DNA from 3 places in the Pradoshia sp. genome. Region 2 is predicted to be linked to each of the others. Evidence: riboswitches for the same ligand, from Rfam matches in the RefSeq annotation. Region 2 holds a riboswitch; each other region holds the start of a gene.
The links. A riboswitch is a leader RNA that binds a small molecule or an ion and turns the genes downstream of it on or off. The one in region 2 is predicted to bind S-adenosylmethionine.
Positions count from the first base shown of each region.

Region 1 (7,689 bases), on a different contig from region 2:
CGTTCGATTCATTCACTTGTTACTGAATGTTATCCTACCATGGAGAAGAACGAGGTGTCAATAAGGACTTTTTATTTTACCACAAAATTCTATCATTTCGTTGTAACGGATTGGGAGCTGATGCCTGTTGCCTTCTCGATAGCAAGCTCAAGCTCTTCGATTAAATCCTCCACATTCTCAATCCCGATGGAAAGACGAACGAGATCATCAGTCACCCCGGATGCCTTCAAATCTTCTCCCCTTAATTGCTGGTGAGTCGTGCTTGCGGGATGAATAATCAAGCTCTTCGCATCTCCGACATTCGCGACATGTGACCACAGGCCGATTGTATCAATCAATGTCTTTCCGGCAGCCCTTCCGCCCTTGATGCCGAAAACAGCTACAGCACCCGCTCCTTTTGGCAAATATTTATTGGCGAGCTCATAATCAGGATGGTCTGGATCACCTGGATACAGAACCCAGCTTACAGCTGGATGCTGCTTTAAGTATTCAATGATCTCCTCAGTATTGGCAATATGCTCCTTCATCCTGACATGCAGGGTTTCAAGACCAAGAATAAATTGAAATGCATTGTATGGACTTAAGGCTGGACCCAAATCCCTTAATAGCTGGACTCTCGCTTTAATAATATAGGCAGCTGCCCCAATGGCCTCGCTGTAAATGATGTCATGATAGCTTGAATCAGGCTCCGTAAACCCTGGGAATTTCGGAGAATTCCAGTCAAACTTTCCTGCATCCACAATAATGCCCCCTAAGGTTGTTCCATTCCCAAGCAGCCATTTCGTTGCAGAGTGAACAACAATATCTGCTCCATGCTCAATTGGCCGGCATAAATACGGGGTCGCAAATGTATTGTCAACAATAAGCGGAATACCAGCCTCATGGGCAATCTCTGCCACCTTTTCAATATCCAGTACACTCAAGCTTGGATTACCGATTGTTTCTCCAAAGACAGCCTTCGTCTTCGGCGTGATAGCCTGTCTGAAATTCTCCGGATCACTTGGGTCGACAAACTTCACCTCTATTCCATATTTAGGGAGTGTTGTCGCAAATAAATTATATGTACCCCCGTAGAGTGTAGAAGCTGCCACAATTTCATCGCCTGCACCCGCAATATTCAAAATGGACAATGTGACGGCTGCTTGACCGCTCGCAACAGCAAGCGCACCAATTCCACCCTCAAGCTCTGCAACCCTTTCCTCAAGGACACTCGATGTCGGATTGTGAATCCGGGTATAAATATAGCCAGGCTCTGATAACCCGAATAAATTGGCCGCATGGTCTGTATCCTTAAATAAATAAGCATTGGATTGATAGATAGGCACGGCCCTTGCTCCAGATAATGCATCTTCCTGCAGCCCTCCATGAATTCCTACTGTTTCAAAGCGATACTTCTTCTTTTCTCCCATCCTTCGACACTCCTTTTCATCTTTTGTGATTTCCCGGAAAATAAAAAACCTCTTCACTTAGGAGAAGAGGGTAGATTCGATTCATCTCGCCTTATCTCCCGGAATATGATTCCGCAGGATTTAGCACCGTGCATCACATTTAGTGATACCGGTTGCCGGGCTTCAACGGGCCAGTCCCTCCGCCACTCTCGATAAGTTATTCAGTTTAGTTGATTAAAACTATAGCATAGGAAAAAAAAGGAGTCAATTGATAATTCTGAATTTTTAATTATTAATACCCACAAAAAAACAGACTGTTTACTCGAAATAACAGATCTGTTTTCTTACACTCTATAAATCACGCAATCGTGCAATAAGATACGGAACCGACTGGAAGGCATATATTTTATCAACCACCAGCTCTCCTTCCAGGAGAATTAAGCATGGCACACTCTCAATTTGATATTGTTCCGCAAGCTCCTTAGCATAATTTAAGTTCACTCTTTCGATTTCGACATTGCACACTAGCTCTTCAGCCACATCAAGCATCTTTCCTGCGACTTGGCATGTACCGCATAAGGGGGTATACGCATAGATAGCTTTCTTCATGAATCTTCTTCGATCCTCTCTATCTTTTATTGATTGAACGATTTCACAAGAATATCGGCTTCTGTTAGAACCTCTGCAATATGACGGGCAGGGGCATCCTCGACCTCTCGATACACTCGATCTATATATAAATGCTCCGCATTCGGGAGCTCTCTTCTTAATTGACGTCTTAATTTCTCTCCAGATTCATCGGCATCCACCAGTATATATACATCCTTATCCTCAAGAGATTCCACTAATTCATCCAGCTTCTCAAGCCCTATTGTTCCATTCGTGCAAATGATTTCTATATCCTCAGCCAAAACGGCCAATACCTTCTTTCGGTCGCGATTGCCTTCTACAATGATGACCTTGTCCGTCATTTCATCACCTTTTCCGAGCTATTATAAGCCTTCCTTCTATTATACGTATCATACCCCATGCAAGGTAAATGTAACAAACCAACTCTTTGCATAAAGCTTTTCTCGGTTCTCTAACAATCAAAAGCATGTTATTAGTATGCAGATTATGTAGTTCTAAGAAGGCAAGCCGCATTCAAAGGACAAATAGATAGGCATTAAAAAAAGGAAGGACATCTCCTTCCCTTTCTCATATCCTTTAAGAATTAGTCTTCATTAATGGCTTCTTCATATTGTTCAGCGCTGAGTAAATCCTCTAATTCACTGCTGTTAGATGGTTCAACAATAATCATCCATGCTTTTTCATATGGAGATTCGTTGACATATTCAGGGCTGTCACTCAGCTCCTCATTAATGGCAACAACCTTTCCGCTGATTGGCGCATAGAGCTCAGAGACCGTTTTAACAGATTCTACGCTTCCGAATGGTTCGTCTTTTGTGATTTCATCATCCACTTCAGGAAGTTCAACAAAGACGATGTCACCAAGCTCCGCTTGGGCGAAATCAGTGATTCCAATACGCACTGTTCCATCTTCCTGCTTAACCCACTCATGCTCTTTTGTGTATTTCAAATCCTTCAGTATGCTCATTTTGCTCTACCCCCATATTATGTAGTCTTTCATCATCTCTATCATGACATCAAACGATTTTTTTGACAATTAATTCATGCCCATACAGACTCAAAATTTTCTTCCTTAAAGCCGATGGTTGCCTTTTCCCCGTCATACGCAATCGGACGCTTGATTAACATTCCGTCAGAGACCAATAAGGAGAGCATCTCATCCTCAGACATTCCCTTCAGTTTGTCCTTTAACCCTAATTCACGATATTTCATTCCACTTGTATTGAAGAGCTTCGTCAAAGGTAAACCGCTTTTTTCATATATCGCTTTAAGCTCTTCTTTTGTCGGCGGGGTTTCAGCGATATGGATGGCTTCATAGGCTGCGCCATGATCATCCAGCCATTTTTTCGCTTTCCTGCATGTCCCGCATTTTGGGTACCAATAAAACGTCATCATATTTATCTTCACCTCATTTGAAGCATATCATATCCGCACGAAAAAAGCCCAGCACATGCCGGGCTTCATAACATCTACTTTTCATTAAAGAACAAAGCGCTCTGCTTCAACGATTTTTTCTGCTGCTTCGCGTTTAAGCGCAATCACGTTTACTGGAGTAAAACGAGTGAATTTGCGAAGGGCAGATGTCATCATGCGAAGAGTATCACCTGTTTCTGTGCCAACAAGGGTTTCCTTCGCATGCTTCTCAATTTCTCCAAATGCTTCCTGGCAGAAGATTTGTGTGTAAAGAAGCTTCTGTTTGTTCTTCTCTAGACCAGTTGCACGAATGGCCTTTTCGGTACGAAGGACAACAGATTCCATAGCATAGATGTAAGAAGCAATATCTGCAATATTCACAAGGATTTCTTGCTCCTTCTCAAGCTCTGTACCGAATTTTTGAGCAGCCAGGCCGGCAATCATGATCCCGATTTTCTTCGCGTTTTTCACTAGCAGCTTTTCTTGATCAAGCGGCTCTTCTCCTGCTTCTTCCGGCATCATCATCATAAGGCCTTCAGAAATCTCTTGGGCTTTTTGAAGCAATGGCAGTTCGCCTTTAAGCGCTTTTTTCAAGAAGGTACCTGGTACAAGCAAACGGTTGATTTCGTTTGTTCCTTCGAAAATACGGTTAATACGAGAGTCACGATAAATTCTTTCGATCTCATATTCAGCCATAAAGCCATATCCGCCGTGAATTTGTACGCCTTCATCGACAACATAATCTAATACTTCAGAGGCAAAGAATTTATTGAGAGAGCACTCGATGGCATACTCGGCAATGGATTGTGCAACTGCTTTGCCATCTTTTACTTCTTCATCGCTCAAGCGGCTCATTCTTTCTTCAAATAAACCAACTGTTCTATAAACAGAGCTTTCAGAAGCATAGATTTTGGATGCCATTGTCGCAAGCTTCTCTCTAGTCAGATTGAAGGAGGAAATTGGTGTTTTGAACTGCTGACGCTGATTTGCATAGCTTGATGCAAGCTCAAGAGCGCGTTTGGAGGCACCTACTGCACCTACACCCAACTTGTAACGTCCGATATTTAAGATATTAAAGGCGATGACATGTCCTCGTCCAACTTCGCCTAGAAGATTTTCAACTGGAACCTCAGCATCTTCCAAAATCAATGTACGTGTTGAAGAGCTCTTGATTCCCATTTTCTTTTCTTCTGCTCCTGTAGAAACGCCTGGATATTCTCTTTCGACGATGAAAGCAGAGAATTTGTCGCCGTCGATTTTCGCATAAACAACGAATACATCTGCGAATCCAGCATTCGTGATCCACTGTTTTTCTCCGTTAAGGATGTAATGAGTACCCGCTTCATTCAATTTAGCTGTTGTTTTCGCACCAAGTGCGTCAGATCCTGAGCTCGGCTCAGTTAGTGCATAGGCAGCCAATTTTTCACCTGTCGCAAGAAGCGGCAAGTATTTTTGTTTTTGTTCTTCATTACCGAACAAGACAATTGGAAGGGAACCAATTCCAACGTGAGCGCCATGAGTAATGGAGAACCCTCCTGCAGGAGCCATTTTCTCTGTAATTAGCGCAGAACTAATCTTATCTAGACCAAGGCCGCCGTACTCTTCTGGTACGTCAGCTCCTAGTAATCCAAGCTCTCCAGCTTGCTTCAATAGTTTGACAGAACGGTCAAATTCATGCTCCTCCAAGTATTCGACTTGTGGAATGACTTCATTGACCAAATAGTCTTGAGTTGTTTTCGCAATCATTTTATGCTCATCTGAGTAATCTTCCGGTGTGAACATTTTCTCTGCATCGATATCTTCAATTAAGAATGCTCCGCCTTTTAACACTTCTTCTGTTTGGTTAGCCATTTTCTTCGTTCCTCCTTAATGTTTGGCTCCGGCAAAAAGGTACTGACCTCTTCTGCCGGAGTGAATTCTATTCATCTATTAAGCCAGTAATTCGAATACGCCTGCAGCACCCATTCCGCCGCCGATACACATGGTCACGACACCGAATTGCTCATTGCGGCGCTTCATTTCATGCAGAAGGCTGAGTGTCAATTTCGTTCCAGAGCAGCCCAACGGATGCCCAAGCGCAATGGCTCCGCCGTTAACATTGACCTTTTCTTCATCCAAGCCTAGATGACGGATAACCTGAATGGATTGAGAAGCAAACGCCTCATTTAATTCAAACAAACCGATATCAGACAGGCTTAATCCAGCGAGTTTAAGTGCCTTTGGAATAGCCTCAACTGGACCAATTCCCATAATCTCTGGCGGTACACCTGCAACCGCGAAGGAATGGAATTTCAAAAGCGGTTTTAATCCTTCAGCAATAGCCTTTTCCTTATCCATTAACAAAACAGCAGCAGCACCGTCACTCGTTTGAGAAGCATTCCCTGCAGTGACCGTACCGGTGACGGAGAAAGCTGGGCGCAGTTTGCCAAGTACTTCTGCCGTTGTTCCTGGTCGAACACCTTCATCAGTATCGAATTGGATTTGCTTTTCAATCAATTTATTATCTGCCCCAACCTGACGAAGGGTTACGTCAACCGGAACGATTTCATCCTTGAATTTTCCTTCAGCGATTGCTTTAGCCGCTCTCTCATGGCTTCGTACAGCAAACGCATCCTGATCCTCACGGGAGATATTGAATTTCTTTGCTACTTCCTCAGCTGTGTGGCCCATACCCATATAATATTCAGGAGCCGTTTCAGCCAATGTGGCATTAGGGCGGACGACATGACCCATCATCGGGACCATGCTCATCGATTCCACCCCGCCGGCCAGCACCGTATCAGAATGGCCGAGCATAATGCGCTCCGCTCCGTAGGCAATCGATTGAAGGCCAGAGGAACAATAGCGGTTGATGGTGATAGCTGGCACATTGTATGGAAGCCCAGCCAATGCTCCAATGTTTCTTGCAACATTCAAGCCTTGTTCTGCTTCAGGCATCGCACAGCCAAACACCATATCATCAATTGGACCGTCATAATTATTTGCACGTTTTAATGTTTCTTTAACAACCAAAGCACCTAAATCATCCGGTCTTACACTTGCAAGAGTTCCTTTTTTCGCTCTTCCGACCGGCGTTCTTGCTCCAGCTACTATTACTGCTTCTCTCATGCCAATCCCCCTCATAAATCGATTTATTCTTAGTTACGTAATGGCTTGCCTTTAACGAGCATGTGCTGCATACGAGCTTGTGATTTAGCTTCTTGAACAAGACTGATGAAAGCCTCGCGCTCAAGGTCAAGCAAATACTGCTCATCGACCTCAGTGCCATATGGAACCTTGCCTCCTGCAAGTACATAGGCAATCTTCTGCGCAATCTTCAAATCATGCTCAGATATATAGCCGGAATAAAGCATCGTTTGTGCCCCTAGCAGCAGGGCTGCATATCCAGGCTCACCGGATACAGGTATTTTCTTGCGAACCGGCGGCTTATAGTCTGTATTGGCTAATCCTAAAACGACCTGCTTCGCATCATATAATTGATGATCAGGATTGGCACTTACGCCGTCTGCCGCATTCAAGAAGTTATTATCACGGGCTTCTTCACCGGATGTGGATACCTTCGCTGTGGCAATGGTTTCAAATACCTTGATGGCTATTTGGGTAAGGTCAAAGTCTACCCCATTTGGCAGGCTGCTCAAATGTTTGATATACAATTCCTTATTTCCGCCTCCCCCAGGAAGCAAGCCGACTCCTGTTTCAACAAGACCCATATAGGTCTCAGATGAGGCCTGAATGCGGGCTGCCGGCAAGCAAATTTCTGCTCCTCCGCCCAGTGTCATATTGTGCGGTGCAGCTACTACTGGTTTCTTGCTATATTTAATCTTCATCATCGCTTGCTGGAATTGACGAATAATCATATCAACATCAAATATATTGTCATCCTGAACTTCCATGAGAATCATGGCCAAGTTGGCACCGACACAGAAATTCTTGCCCTGGTTGCCAATTACCAAGCCTTTGTAATTCTTCTCGACTTCATCAATCGCATAATTAATCATTTGGATAATGTCAAAACCAATCGCGTTATTTGGTGAATGGAATTCAAGCAAGGCAACACCATCGCCGAGATCAATCAGGCTGGCGCCGCTGTTTTTCTTAATAACTCCTTTTTGCTTTTTGAGCTGCTTCAAGTTAATCGCTTTCTCATTAACAGCGACTTCCTTGTAGTCTCCATTTATATAGAAGAGCGTGCCATTCTCCCCTTCTTTATAGAAGGAGGTGTGGCCAGCTTCAAGCATTTCTTTCACCCACGCAGGAA
Region 1 is NZ_JBJEFJ010000086.1:34,065-41,753, reverse strand. It holds gene ACI35L_RS08115 (O-acetylhomoserine aminocarboxypropyltransferase/cysteine synthase family protein) at 93-1,409, opposite strand; SAM riboswitch class I at 1,498-1,607, opposite strand; gene ACI35L_RS08110 (thioredoxin family protein) at 1,740-1,997, opposite strand; gene ACI35L_RS08105 (toprim domain-containing protein) at 2,024-2,359, opposite strand; gene gcvH (glycine cleavage system protein GcvH) at 2,602-2,985, opposite strand; gene ACI35L_RS08095 (arsenate reductase family protein) at 3,060-3,413, opposite strand; gene ACI35L_RS08090 (acyl-CoA dehydrogenase family protein) at 3,498-5,282, opposite strand; gene ACI35L_RS08085 (acetyl-CoA C-acetyltransferase) at 5,361-6,539, opposite strand; gene ACI35L_RS08080 (3-hydroxyacyl-CoA dehydrogenase NAD-binding domain-containing protein) at 6,569-7,689, opposite strand, start outside.
Region 1: it holds a riboswitch for S-adenosylmethionine, as region 2 does, so the genes downstream of both, ACI35L_RS08115 (O-acetylhomoserine aminocarboxypropyltransferase/cysteine synthase family protein) here and ACI35L_RS11380 (methionine biosynthesis PLP-dependent protein) in region 2, are expected to answer to the same signal.

Region 2 (7,689 bases):
CTCGTCCTGCATCTGTCTTGTTGGCAGTTCGATGTTATACTTCGTGCCTTCATGTAAAAGGCGAGATTCTGTTTCGAAAAATATATAAAACATATAGTCCCCTCCGCTTAAAAGTATTTTTTTCTTTATTCCCTTATTAAGGGAGGGGTCAAACGCCGACAGCAGGTTAAATGCCGCCAATACTGTCTAAGGACATATCCAGCTCTTTGAAGTTAACGGCATCTTTGTCTTTCGCTTCAATTCGACCTTCGAACTTCAGCTTGCCATCATCAAGATTATAGATGCTAAAGATAGGATGGCTTTCGGAATCGCGGCCGAATAACTGGATGTGATCATCGCGTAGTGTAATGTATTCAATTTGCTTGTTGTCACGAAGGTTTAGTTTGAGTTTGTCAACCACTTTACCTGTTTTCCAATCTATTTTATAGACTGTTGCGGTTGTTTGCTGTTCCTCATATAAGGTGAGATTTGCATATAAATAGTCTTCATCGTATAGATAAGAGACATCGGAATTTGGCTGGTTTTGCAGTTCGTCAGGCAATTTAAGCTCAGATAGCTTTCCTTTCTTATACTGGAAGACATAAATAGATTTATTTGACGGCTGCGGTTCGGCCTCATCATCATCACTAATTGGACTTTCCTCCGTTTCGAACATCATGATGCTGGACGGCTGGGTGGCATTCCGTTCCATCAAGGAATAGGTTGAGTGATAATTTTCTTGTGTATCTTTGTGTGTGAAAATAACCTCGTCATTTGTGACTTTTTCCTTTTTTAAATCAATGGAATATTGATGGACCTCTGTTACGTAAGGATTAGATTGTTGATTGGCTGTAATGATGCGCATTTCATTGTAATGATATTGAACATCATAAACTTCCATTATATTGATGTTCTTTTGTTTTGGAACATCGATCTTGTAGGAGCTTGCTTTCTCATTCTGTTTGTTCAATCGATCAATGGTGAAGTGGTAGCTTTTTCTCTCACCCCTAATGGACGTGGAATAATCAACCTCTGCATAGATGACGTGGTTATCATCTTCGAATAATGATCCCGTATCATATTTTCCTCTCATGAAGCTTGGGTAGTCTTTTTTTAGTTTCTGGAATTGCTTGCTTCTAAAGCTTAAATCTTCGTAATCCATTTGTTTGAAATAGGGAAGATCTGTTACATAGGATGTTTCATCATCCTTGATGGTCATGGTTTGGTACCTGCTGTTGTACCTGCCGCCAATATTATATGCACCACTGACACTTATATCCTTGATTATCTCCTTGTCTCCGCCTGTTTGTTCAATATAGAATTGGAGCTTGTCATCTTTTGCTAAGGCCGATTGAATATAGTAGATGGAGAAGGTTGCGAGCAGGAAGACAGTCAGAATCGTTAAAGTTAAATATTTTTTCATCTATTACTTCCTCCTATACGGTAACTTTCTTATTTAATAGATAATGGCTGATCCATACAGACAGGGCTCCGGTAACCATACTTGAGGCAATCGTCATGTAGACGACTTCTGATGGATAGAAATAGTCGGCTTTATCGAGCATAATTAAAACTCCGATTGGTGATAAAGTCAGGAATACCGCAAAGGCGATATAAATCAAACCGAGGAATAGCCCCTTCCATCTGAACGAACGTTCCATCAGGATAGCTGCAAATAATACCGTCAGGACGATGAATCCGCCACCATAGTAGAGGATAAATTCTGTGAAGGTACCTGGGATGATGTAATACAAATATATATTATAGCTGGCCATCTGGCTGATGGTCGCTTCTTTTAAATACTCAGCTGGTGTGAGCAATTCCATGAAGCTGCTTTCGATTAGGATGAAGACCATTTGAGCGGCAACCATTGTGAAGATAATAATCATTATAGCGGTTGCTTTGGCAAAATAAACGGAAAGTCGAGCGGTCGGCAGCATAAGAAGGCGATAGATGAACGTATTCTTACCGCTCCAGTCCCGGTACCAAATCAAAAAGATATAAAAGAAGACAGCACCCACACAAAGAGCGATAGGTCCGATAAAATAAATTTTATCACTGAAGCTAAGCATGCTCATATAAGAATAATTGTCTACAATCGATTGAACGCTCTCTCCGTTCATAATGGCCTCGTTCGCACGGCTCATATATTGATTGGATGTTATCCATACTCCAATCATTTGAATGATGAATAGAGCAGCCAAGCCCCCAAATAATACTTTCGCTACCCGTGAAACTTCCAGGTTCACTAGCTTTAAATATCGATTCATTGTATATACACCTCTCTCAGTACATCCACGACGGATTTCCCTTCCTTGATCCGCATGTCCTCTGCGTTAAACTCCTTATAGACGGTGCCATGGTTTAATACGACTACTTTATCAATTAAGTGTTCTATATCATTGATTTCATGAGTTGTGATGATGACGCCTCGGTCTTCAATTAAATGACTCGTGAATACATTGGCAATTTGTTCTCGGCTGAAGATATCAATTCCGGAGAACGGTTCATCCATGAGGACATAGTCTGTATCCTGAGCAAGACCTAATAGGAGATTAACCTTGGCTGTATTTCCTTTTGAAAGGGTGGAAATACGGTGTTCCTCGTTTAACTTAAAGAATTGAAGCAATTCATCAGCACGGTCTTGGTTCCAGCTTTCATAGAAATCAGTCATGAAATCCATTGCCTGTTTTATCGTAAAGCCTGGAAGCATGGTTAATGCATCCGGAATGAAAGTTAATTTCTCATAGGTGCTTTTCTTTCGGTGTTCTCCATCAATGAGGATTTCGCCGCCATTGACGGGTGTAAGTCCAAGGATGGCTTTCATGATGGTCGTCTTTCCGACGCCGTTAATACCGATCAGGCAGGTGATTTCACCTTTATTCGCCGTGAAGCTTACATCGTCCAATACACGTTTCCTGCCGAACTTTTTTGTTACGTTCTTTACCTGCAGCATAGTTCTCCTCCTTATTTCTCTTCGGTAAGATAATTCTTTTTCACAATATCAACCAATTCGTCAACTGGTACTTGAATGGGCTTGACGGCTAGGATGAAGGCATCGACTGCCTCTTGAATCAATTCCTCGCGGACGCCGTTTAAGATCTTTTCATCTGTCGTAACACGGCTTGGGAAATTGCGCTCTGTATAAATCAATCCTTGTTCCTCCATTTCCTTATAGGCTTTTTGTGCGGTATTCGGGTTGATTTTCAATAAACCGGCCAGTTCACGGCGAGATGGGATTTCCTGTCCTCCTGCCAATTCTCCAGTCGCAATTCGTTCCTTGAAGTAACGGACAACCTGTAAGTAAACGGGATCGCGGTTATTAATGAGGAATGACATCCATTCACCTCCTAATTCTTGGTGTGTGTACTATATGGTTCATACACTCCTTAAGGTGTACTATACTGGTAATACACCATAGATGTCAATAACTTCTATGAAAATAATGCTTATTTTTTAATTGAAAGAGGGAAAAAGTAGGATGACACCGGTATAGACACTAAGCCAAGGAGATGGTGCATATGCAGAATACAGGGCTTGTTTTGGAGGGGGGCGGAATGCGAGGAGCTTTCACTGCGGGTGTCCTGAGGTATTTGATGGAGGAGGATATCTATATCCCGTATACCATTGGAGTTTCAGCAGGGGCATGTAATGGCAGCTCCTATATTGCCCGCCAAATGAATCGGAATCATCAGGTGATCATTGAATACAGTCGACATCCTGAATACATCTCCTTTAAGCGCTTTTTGCGAAATAGGGAATTGTTTGGAATGGATTTAATTTTTGACAAAATGCCAAATGAGCTAATTCCTTTTGATATGGAAACATTCTGCAGCTCAAAGGAAGGCTTTGTCGTTGGAACGACCGATTGTGAGACTGGCGAAGCTGTTTATTTTGATAAACAATCATATAGTAAGGATATGCTTACCATACTAAGGGCTTCCAGCTCCTTGCCGTTGTTTGCACCGGAGGTATCCTTTAATGGACGATATCTCCTTGATGGGGGTGTGACCGATCCTATTCCCATTAAGAAATCGGTGAAAGACGGAAACACGAAAAACATTGTTGTATTAACGAAGAATAAAGGATATAGAGAGGCACCATCAAATTGGAATTGGCTTGCCTCAAGGAAATATGGGAAATATGCGGGACTTTTGAAAGCAATGAAAAACCATCATATCGTCTATAATGACACGATAAAGTATCTTAAGGAGGAAGAGGAGAAGGGGAACGTTGTTATTATCCAGCCAATACGGAGGCTTGATGTTTCCACCATCGGACGGAATCCGCAAAAGCTTGAGAATCTGTATGAGGAAGGCTACCGGGAAGCAAAGAAAGCATATGGAAAATTGAAGGAGTTATTATGAGATAAAAAGGGGGAGGAATAGACCCATCTATTCCCACCCCTTTTTTAGGCAATAATCAGACGACTAGCTCTGACTGCAAATAATGCCAAATCAAATTGGCCGTATGTTCAATGGAACTGATATGTGTGCGCTCAAACGCATGAGAGGCGTCAATCCCCGGTCCGATTAATCCATGAACGATATCATACCCGGCCCGGATGGCAGCGGAGGCATCAGATCCATAAAAAGGATATATATCAACACGGTAATCAATATCATGCTCCTGGGCTAATTTGACAAGATGCTGGCGCAGGCCATAATGATAAGGACCGCTTGAATCCTTCGCGCAGATGGATACACTATACTCGTCCGTTGTTTGGCCGTCTCCAATTGCGCCCATATCCACAGCTAAATACTCAACAGTTTCGTCCGGAATATTAGAGTTTCCGCCATAGCCGATTTCTTCATTATTGGAAATAAGGAAATGGGTAGTGTATGGAAGGGCGATGTTTTGTTCCTTCAGTTGTTTTATCAAGTAGAGTAGGATGCCGACACTCGCTTTGTCATCCAGATGCCTTGACTTTAAGAAGCCGTCCCCAGCAAGCTCTGCCCGAGGCTCAAATGAGACAAAATCACCGACCTCAATACCGAGTGCTTGCGTATCTGATTTTGATTTGGTGACCGCATCAATCCGAACTTCCATATGGTCATCGTCGCGTTTCACTTCACCCATTTTCTGATAAACGTGGACAGAGGTTTGGTTTAGTAAAATCGTTCCTGTGTACACATTACCGTCTGCTGTATGAATCTTGCAGTATTCTCCCTCACAGGCATTCCAGCGAAAGCCGCCGATCATCGTCAGCTTTAAACGCCCGCTTGGTTTGATTTCCTTGACCATTGCTCCCAAAGTATCCACATGGGCTGTCAGGAAGCGGTGTTTAGAATCATCTTGGCCTTTAATTGTCGCAAGCAAGGCCCCTTTATTCGTCCGTTTGTTTCCAATTCCGCATGTATTCAGAAAGTTCTCTGTATAACGAATGGCCTCTTCCGTATAGCCAGTCGGGCTTGGAATGGAAACCAAATCTTTTATGTAGCCGTATATCTCTTGACCGTCTGCTTTCATTTGTAGACACTCCTCTTATTAGTGAATAGCTCTATTATATACCTCCGTGGAAAAAGGGTACAATAGATGAGAAATTTCTTGCCTTTTTTAGGATATCCATGTAAATTATAGTTAAATGAATATTCGAACAAATCTTATCGCGAGAGACGGAGGGACGGGCCCGATGATGTCTCAGCAACCGCCGATGCATTCGGAAAGGTGCTAAATCCTGCAAGGCATATGCATATTTATGTGCCTCGAGAGATAAGAAGGAGAGTAAAGCTCGATAAGTCTTCTTCTTGGAAGGCTTTTTTATTTTTATTTGGGAGGGGCAGAACAATGACCGCATGGAAGATTGAAACAGTATTAGCCCAAATCGGCAATCGAAGTGAAACACAAACAGGTACGGTGAACACGCCCGTTTATTTCTCGACCGCATACAGGCATGAGGGGATTGGACAATCAACAGGCTATGACTATACCAGGACAGGAAATCCGACCCGAGAGGTTTTGGAAAAGGCCATCGCGGCCCTTGAAGGCGGTGAGCAAGGCTTTGCCTATAGTTCTGGCATGGCAGCCATCCATGCTTTGCTCACATTATTCGAACCGGGTGATGAGATCCTTGTTTCAGCTGATTTATATGGTGGTACATATCGTTTATTCGAAAAAACCTGGAAGAAATACGGCATCACTTTTGTTCAATGCCAGTCCTATAGAGATTTTGCTGAATCCATTTCAAGTCAGACAAAAGCCTTTTTTATTGAAACACCGACAAACCCTTTAATGCAGGAAATCGATATCCGGGCAATTGCTGATTTAAGTCAAGAGAATAACCTCCTTTTGATTGTTGATAATACCTTTTACACACCAATCTTGCAGCGTCCGCTTGAACTCGGTGCTGATATTGTTGTTCACAGTGCGACAAAATATATTGCCGGTCATAATGATGTTCTTGCTGGCCTCATTGTCGCAAAGGGAGAGGATGTCTGCCAAAAGCTTGATGAATATCAAAATGCAACAGGGGCCATCCTTTCGCCATTTGATTCCTGGCTTGTCATGAGAGGAATGAAGACATTGAGCCTCCGCATGAAGCAGCATGAGGAGAACGCTGGGAAAATCGCGGCTTTCTTACAGGAGCGGGAGGAGGTCATCGATGTCCTCTATCCGGGAAAAGGCGGCATGATTTCGTTTAGGCTTCAATCTGAGAAATGGGTCAATCACTTCCTGAAAAGCCTTGGTGTCATCACCTTCGCTGAGAGTCTTGGAGGGGTTGAAAGCCTTATGACCTACCCGGCTACACAAACGCATGCCGATATCCCGGAGGAGGTCCGCATAGCAGGTGGTGTTTGTAACCGGCTGCTCCGCTTCTCCGTTGGTATCGAACATGCTGATGATTTAATTGCCGACCTGAAGAACGCCTTTGAAGCGGTTAGCAGCAAACAAGTGCAAGCATAATATCCGTTCAGCCAGTCCATTTTGCAGGGCTGGCTTTTCTTATGGAGTAATGATGGTGATTTTAGGAAAATGTAAGAGATAAGCAGCTTAAAGCTGGCAAGAAGGAAAAAACGGGTGAAGAAGCGGAAATCTTCTGTCTTAAATGGTAGAATAGCTGTAAAATTATTTGTAAAGACATCTCGCATGATTTTTTGTTATGCTGATGACAGTCCAACCATAAATTCAGAGGAGTGATTCGGTTGAAGGCGCTGATTAATATCGATTATACATACGACTTTGTGGCAGATGAGGGAAGATTGACCTGCGGTGAGCCAGGGCAGCGAATTGAGGATTATATTGTTTCATTGACAGAAGAATTCATTAAACGGAAGGATTATGTCGTATTTGCCATTGATGTGCATGAAGAGAATGATCCTTACCACCCGGAAACGAAATTGTTCCCGCCCCATAATATCCGTTTCACTGCTGGCAGAGATTTATTTGGAAATCTGCAAAATGTGTATAATAGGAACAAGGACGAAGACCATGTCCTTTGGATTGACAAGACGCGTTATTCTGCTTTCGCCGGCACGGACCTTGATATCAAGCTTCGTGAGCGGGGAATCACCGAGCTTCATTTAGTCGGGGTTTGTACAGATATTTGTGTCCTCCATACAGCGGTGGATGCTTACAATAAAGGCTACAAGATTATCGTCCATAAAGATGGAGTGGCAAGCTTCAATGAGGCCGGCCATCAATGGGCTCTTGGCCATTTTGAACAAACACTTGGAGCAGATGTTTTATAAATTAAGGAGGAAGCTTGATGAA
Region 2 is NZ_JBJEFJ010000126.1:1,472-9,160, reverse strand. It holds gene ACI35L_RS11415 (hypothetical protein) at 1-93, opposite strand, end outside; gene ACI35L_RS11410 (hypothetical protein) at 167-1,402, opposite strand; gene ACI35L_RS11405 (hypothetical protein) at 1,416-2,249, opposite strand; gene ACI35L_RS11400 (ABC transporter ATP-binding protein) at 2,246-2,935, opposite strand; gene ACI35L_RS11395 (GntR family transcriptional regulator) at 2,947-3,318, opposite strand; gene ACI35L_RS11390 (patatin-like phospholipase family protein) at 3,501-4,346, shown strand; gene ACI35L_RS11385 (M42 family metallopeptidase) at 4,402-5,448, opposite strand; SAM riboswitch class I at 5,580-5,698, shown strand; gene ACI35L_RS11380 (methionine biosynthesis PLP-dependent protein) at 5,767-6,882, shown strand; gene ACI35L_RS11375 (cysteine hydrolase family protein) at 7,116-7,667, shown strand; partial or broken gene ACI35L_RS11370 (nicotinate phosphoribosyltransferase) at 7,685-7,689, shown strand, end outside.

Region 3 (6,067 bases), on a different contig from region 2:
ATTGGAGATTCCATACACACTTTAAAAGTGTGAAAGGGGAATTCCCCTTCACATTTTTAATAAAATACCGGTAAATATTCGGTCTACGTATAAGACTGAGTTATTAACTGATTGATAAGAATCATATCCAATAGCTGATTAGTTCGTGATAATCGAACACCCCAAAAGGTAGATTTTGATTCTGACTTTTAGGGTGCCTCTTACAATCTTTATTAAAATAGCTTAGTCCCCTTTTATCCCGCTGACGGAAACAGCGGTACATGGTTTCAGCTCCATTTCATTTGTTCTGATGGAATGGAATCCAGTCCTTTTCATGAGTGACGAAATCTCGAGGGAGAGCTTGGCAGCGTGTTTGATGGTGGCATCCTTTTGCCGGGGCTGGACGGTGATGGTGAGGCTTCCTCCAGTTGTCAAAAGGGCATGCAAACGGCTAAGGGAGGTTTCTTTTTCCTCCCACATAGGGAAACTGTTAACGCTGTATATACGGTTATATTGATTCTCTAATGGTACATCTAAAGCTGTTCCAAGCGTGATGGTGAGACGCCCGCTTTTCAGGGAGTCTTCATTTCGCTCTTTGGCCAAGTCTATCATTGCCTGTGATGGATCAAAGCCATCAAGACGGCATTTCGGGAAGGAAGAGAGAAGCATATGCAGCCCCTCACCTGGGCCAAATCCAATCTCGAGTACTTTATCTCCATTTACCAATCCGAGCTCCTTGAAGGTCCAATCATATAATACGCCATTTTCAACTGCCATGACCTTGCCTGCTGCTTTTCCAATCAATCCCTTTGGTTCTTTAAATTGCTTTGAAACGAAATCCTTCATACATCATTCACCTCATTCCCTTATTACCCAAATATGGGTGAGGGGTAACTTTCTGAGAATAATTTTCTAAATAAATTGAAATTACTGAAAATTTGTAGTAAATTTAATAAACAATCCAATATTTTCTTATCTAGAGAGGCGGAGGGACTGGCCCTGCGAAACCTCAGCAACCTGGACAAACAGTGTCCAAGGTGCTAAATCCAGCAAGCTTAGCTTGAAAGATGAGTGCCGTACATAACTGGGGCCTTCATTTTTGAAAGGCTCTTTCTTTATAATCGGACATCCATCTGCATACTCAAGGGGAGGGGAAAAGATGCGTTTACTAGAGAGACTTAAGGGGGAAATCCTTGTTGGAGATGGAGCGAGCGGTACATTGCTCTATTCCTTTGGGATAGATACATGCTATGAGGAATTAAATCTCACCAATCCAGAACGGATTGCCGAATTACATAAGGAATATATAGGAGCAGGTGCCGATCTGATTCAGACAAATACATTTGGAGCTAACTTTCACAAGCTGAAGCGCTACGGACTTGAAGGTGAGGTTGAGCGGATAAACAGGGAGGGAGTCAGGCTTGCCAAGGAAGCGGCAGCAGGCCGGGTTTATGTCCTTGGTACGATAGGCGGGCTACGCAGCGTACGGAAATCCGAGCTAAGCTTGACGGAGATTGGGACCTATTTCAAGGAGCAGCTGGATGCGCTTCTTCTAGAAGAGCCGGACGGTCTAATCCTGGAAACCTATTATGACCTAGAGGAATTATTATATGTCCTTGAGATAGCAAGAAAGCAAACGAATTTACCGATTGTCGCCAATATTTCCTTGCATGAAGTCGGCCTGCTTCAAAATGGCATGCAGGTGAAGGATGCCTTTGACCTGATCAAAGGAAAAGGAGCCGATATCATTGGGTTAAATTGCCGCATGGGGCCCTACCATATGATTCGTTCATTCGAGGAGGTGCCATTAAGAGAAGATGCCTTCTACTCTGCCTATCCTAATGCGAGTCTGCCCGACTTTACGGATGGCCGTTATGTTTACTCGACTGATGCAGATTATTTTGTCAGCGCAGCGAAACAGCTCGTGGAACAGGGTGTGCGGTTAATTGGCGGCTGCTGCGGGACAACGCCCGCCCATGTACGGGCCATTAAAAAGGGGATTCTTGGTCTTGTGCCTTTGACAGAAAAGAAGGAGGTCATCAGCCGAAAATCCCATGTCTACACCTATGATTTTCGACAGCCGGATAAAGAGACGATTTTAGGGAAGGTGAAGAAAGGGCCTGCTATTCTCGTAGAATTGGATCCGCCGAAAACGCTTGGAGTGGAAGAGTTCATGAAGGGGAGTCGATATTTGCACGAGATGGGGGCTGATGCCATTACGCTAGCGGATAACTCTCTGGCCTCCCCTCGCATATCAAACGTCGCGATTGCTTCCTTGCTGAAGGCTGAGCTGAAGAAGAATCCACTTGTCCATTTGACGTGCCGCGACCACAACCTCATCGGCTTGCAATCTCATTTAATGGGGATGCACACAATAGGGCTTAATGAGGTCCTAATTGTAACGGGAGATCCCTCGAAAATCGGTGATTTTCCAGGTGCAACCTCTGTCTATGACTTGTCTTCCATTGACTTGATTTCATTAGTCAAACAGTTCAATGCGGGTATTTCCTATTCGGGGAAATCGCTGGGCGGACAGACGAATTTCGAGGTGGCTGCGGCTTTCAATCCAAATGTAAAATATGTGGATAAGGCTGTTGTGAGAATGGAGAAGAAAATCCAGGCGGGAGCGGATTATTTCCTCACGCAGCCGGTATTTTCCGTCGAGAAAATTCGGGAAGTTTATGAAGCGACCAGGCATATTAAAGCCCCGATCTTTATTGGGATCATGCCGCTGACGAGTTACCGGAATGCCTCGTTCCTGCATAATGAGGTGCCGGGAATTACCTTGCCGGAGCCTGTGCTGCGTGCAATGGAAAAGGCAGGAACAGATGCGGAGGCATCGATGAGGGAAAGTCTCGCCATTTCTAAGGAGCTTTTGGATGCGGCGGCAGAATATTTTAACGGACATTATATTATTACACCTTTTATGAGATATGAATTAAGCGGAGAACTTGTGGCATACGCCAGCACGAAGAAATCAGTCATAAGCGGGGATGTGTTTGAACAATGAATTCACATAAATTAAGAGATTTACTGAATGAGAGAATTGTCATCCTTGATGGGGCAATGGGAACGATGATCCAGGCACTTAATCTGACGGAAGCGGATTTTGGAGGGGAGGAATATGATGGGTGCAATGAATATTTGTCCATCACAAGACCGGATGCAATTCGAACCATCCATGAGCAGTATTTGCTTGCGGGAGCTGACATTATCGAGACGAATACATTCGGTGCGACACCGATTGTCCTAGATGAATATGGATTAAGCCATCTTGCCTATGAGTTGAATGTGAAATCAGCCCAGCTTGCGAGAGAGGCTGTCGATGGTCTCGGAACAGAAGACGGGACGCGCTTTGTGGCCGGCTCAATGGGACCGACAACCAAGACCTTATCCGTAACCGGAGGAACGACATTTGAGACGCTCGTCGAATCCTATGAAACCCAGGTGAGGGGCTTAATTGACGGCGGAGTTGATCTGCTCCTCCTTGAGACCAGCCAGGATATGCTGAATGTAAAGGCTGCGTATATCGGAATGCAGAATGCCTTCGTCTCAAAAGGGAGAGAGCTTCCGCTGATTCTATCAGGGACGATTGAGCCAATGGGAACAACACTTGCCGGACAAACGATCGATTCATTTTATATATCGTCCGCCCATATGAATCCATTGGCGATTGGGCTTAATTGTGCAACAGGTCCAGAATTCATGGCCGAGCATCTGCGCAGTTTATCCGAGCTGACGCCAAGTGCTGTCAGCTGTTATCCAAATGCAGGGCTGCCAGATGAGAACGGTCAGTACAATGAAACGCCGCAATCCTTATCTAAGAAAATCAAGCAATTCGCGGAAAAAGGATGGATCAATCTTGTCGGCGGATGCTGCGGAACGACCCCAGATCATATTCGGGCTATTGCCGAAGCAGTCAAAGGGATTGAGCCCCGCAGAGCACCGGAGCCTCAAATGAAGCATATGCTCTCAGGAATTGAAGCGCTGACCTATGACGATTCCATGCGCCCATTATTTGTTGGAGAACGGACCAATGTTATTGGATCACGTAAATTCAAGCGGCTTATTAAAGAAAGGGCCTTTGAAGAGGCTGCCGAAATTGCCCGCGCACAGGTGAAAAAGGGAGCGCATGTCATTGATGTCTGTCTGGCTGACCCTGACAGCGATGAGGTAGAGGATATGGAGCAATTCATGAAGGTTGTCGCCAATAAAGTGAAGGTTCCCTTTGTGATTGATTCAACAGATGAAGCCGTCATTGAACGAGCACTTCGCTATTCCCAAGGGAAGGCCATCATCAACTCCATCAATCTTGAGGACGGGGAAGAGCGATTTGAGAGTATCATTCCGCTGGCGAAACAATATGGCGCAGCCCTTGTCGTCGGAACGATTGATGAGAAGGGGATGGGGGTAAGTGCTGCACGAAAGCTTGAGGTTGCCCGTCGTTCCTATGAGTTATTGACGAAGAAATATGGAATTCATCCGGAGGATATTATCTTTGATCCACTCGTCTTCCCAGTTGGAACGGGAGATGAGCAATATCGAAATGGAGCTGCCGAAACAGTTGAAGGATTAGCTGCCATCAAGAAGGAGTTCCCAGGTACACTCACCATCCTCGGAATCAGCAACGTTTCTTTTGGGCTTCCTTCTGAAGGAAGGGAAGTGTTGAATGCCGTCTATTTGTATCACTGCACGAAGGCTGGGCTTGACTATGCCATCGTCAATACAGAGAATCTGCAAAGGTTTGCCCTCATACCTGAGGAGGAAATCAAGCTTTCAGAAGGCTTGCTATTTCATAATTCTGATGAAACGCTCTCGAAATTCGTGGAATTTTACCGTACGAAGAAACCGGTGGAAAAAGAGCAGAAGGAAAAGCTGCCGCTTCTTGAGCGCCTTCCTGAATATATCATTGAAGGAACGAAGGAGGGACTGAAGGAGGATATTGATGAAGCTCTCACAGAAGGAATGGCCCCTCTTGATATTATCAATGGGCCGCTAATGGCGGGGATGGCCAAGGTTGGCGAGTTGTTCAATGATAATCAGCTCATCGTTGCTGAGGTACTTCAAAGTGCAGAAGCAATGAAAGCAGCTGTCTCCCAGCTTGAACCGCTGATGACAACGTCCGGTGATAAGACTGTTAAGGGCAAAATGGTGCTCGCAACCGTGAAGGGGGATGTTCATGATATTGGGAAGAACCTCGTTGACATCATCTTAAGCAATAATGGATACGAAGTCGTGGACCTGGGCATCAAGGTTACCCCTCAAACCCTTATCGAGGCGGTACGAAAGGAACATCCAACCATCATCGGTTTATCCGGTCTGCTTGTGAAATCAGCCCAGCAAATGGTCATAACGGCACAAGACTTGAAGGAGGCTGGAATCAATACGCCAATCATTGTCGGCGGCGCAGCCTTAACGAGGAGATTTACCACAAATAAGATTGCTCCAGAATATACTGGACCCGTCGTATATGCGAAGGATGCCATGAAAGGCCTTGATCTTGTAAACCAGCTGCATGACCAAGAAACACAAGCAGATTTCCTCAAGGAAATACTAGGAGAGAAACGAAAAACGAAAGAACCTGAGGCGGTTAAGGTAGCAGCCATTGAGAGTGCTGAAACACCTCTTAAGACGGTGCAGGACCAGTTAAGTCCGCCAGTACCAGAGGACTTAGAACGCCATATCCTGCGAGACTATCCGCTGAAGCAAGTATATCCATATATCAATAAGCAAATGCTTTTTGGACACCATTTCGGCTTAAAAGGCAATATTGATAAGCTGATTGCTGAGGAAGACCCAAAAGTGATGAACCTGCTATCCATTGTCAATGAAATTGTTGAACAAGACTTGATTAAGCTGCATGCTGCCTATCGGTTCTACCCTGCGGCAAGTAAAGGCAATGAACTGAAAATCTACTCAGACGAAAGCAGGACCCAGGTCATTGAAAGCTTTACCTTCCCGCGACAACGGAAGAATCCGTATCTGTGTCTGGCTGATTATGTGGCGGATGAAGAAGCAAATATACGTGATCATGTCGGCTTCATGATTGTCACGAGCGGCAAGGGAGTCAAGGAAATCGCTGATCAAT
Region 3 is NZ_JBJEFJ010000159.1:258-6,324, forward strand. It holds gene ACI35L_RS14170 (class I SAM-dependent methyltransferase) at 223-825, opposite strand; SAM riboswitch class I at 949-1,053, shown strand; gene ACI35L_RS14175 (bifunctional homocysteine S-methyltransferase/methylenetetrahydrofolate reductase) at 1,139-2,989, shown strand; partial or broken gene metH (methionine synthase) at 2,986-6,067, shown strand, end outside.
Region 3: it holds a riboswitch for S-adenosylmethionine, as region 2 does, so the genes downstream of both, ACI35L_RS14175 (bifunctional homocysteine S-methyltransferase/methylenetetrahydrofolate reductase) here and ACI35L_RS11380 (methionine biosynthesis PLP-dependent protein) in region 2, are expected to answer to the same signal.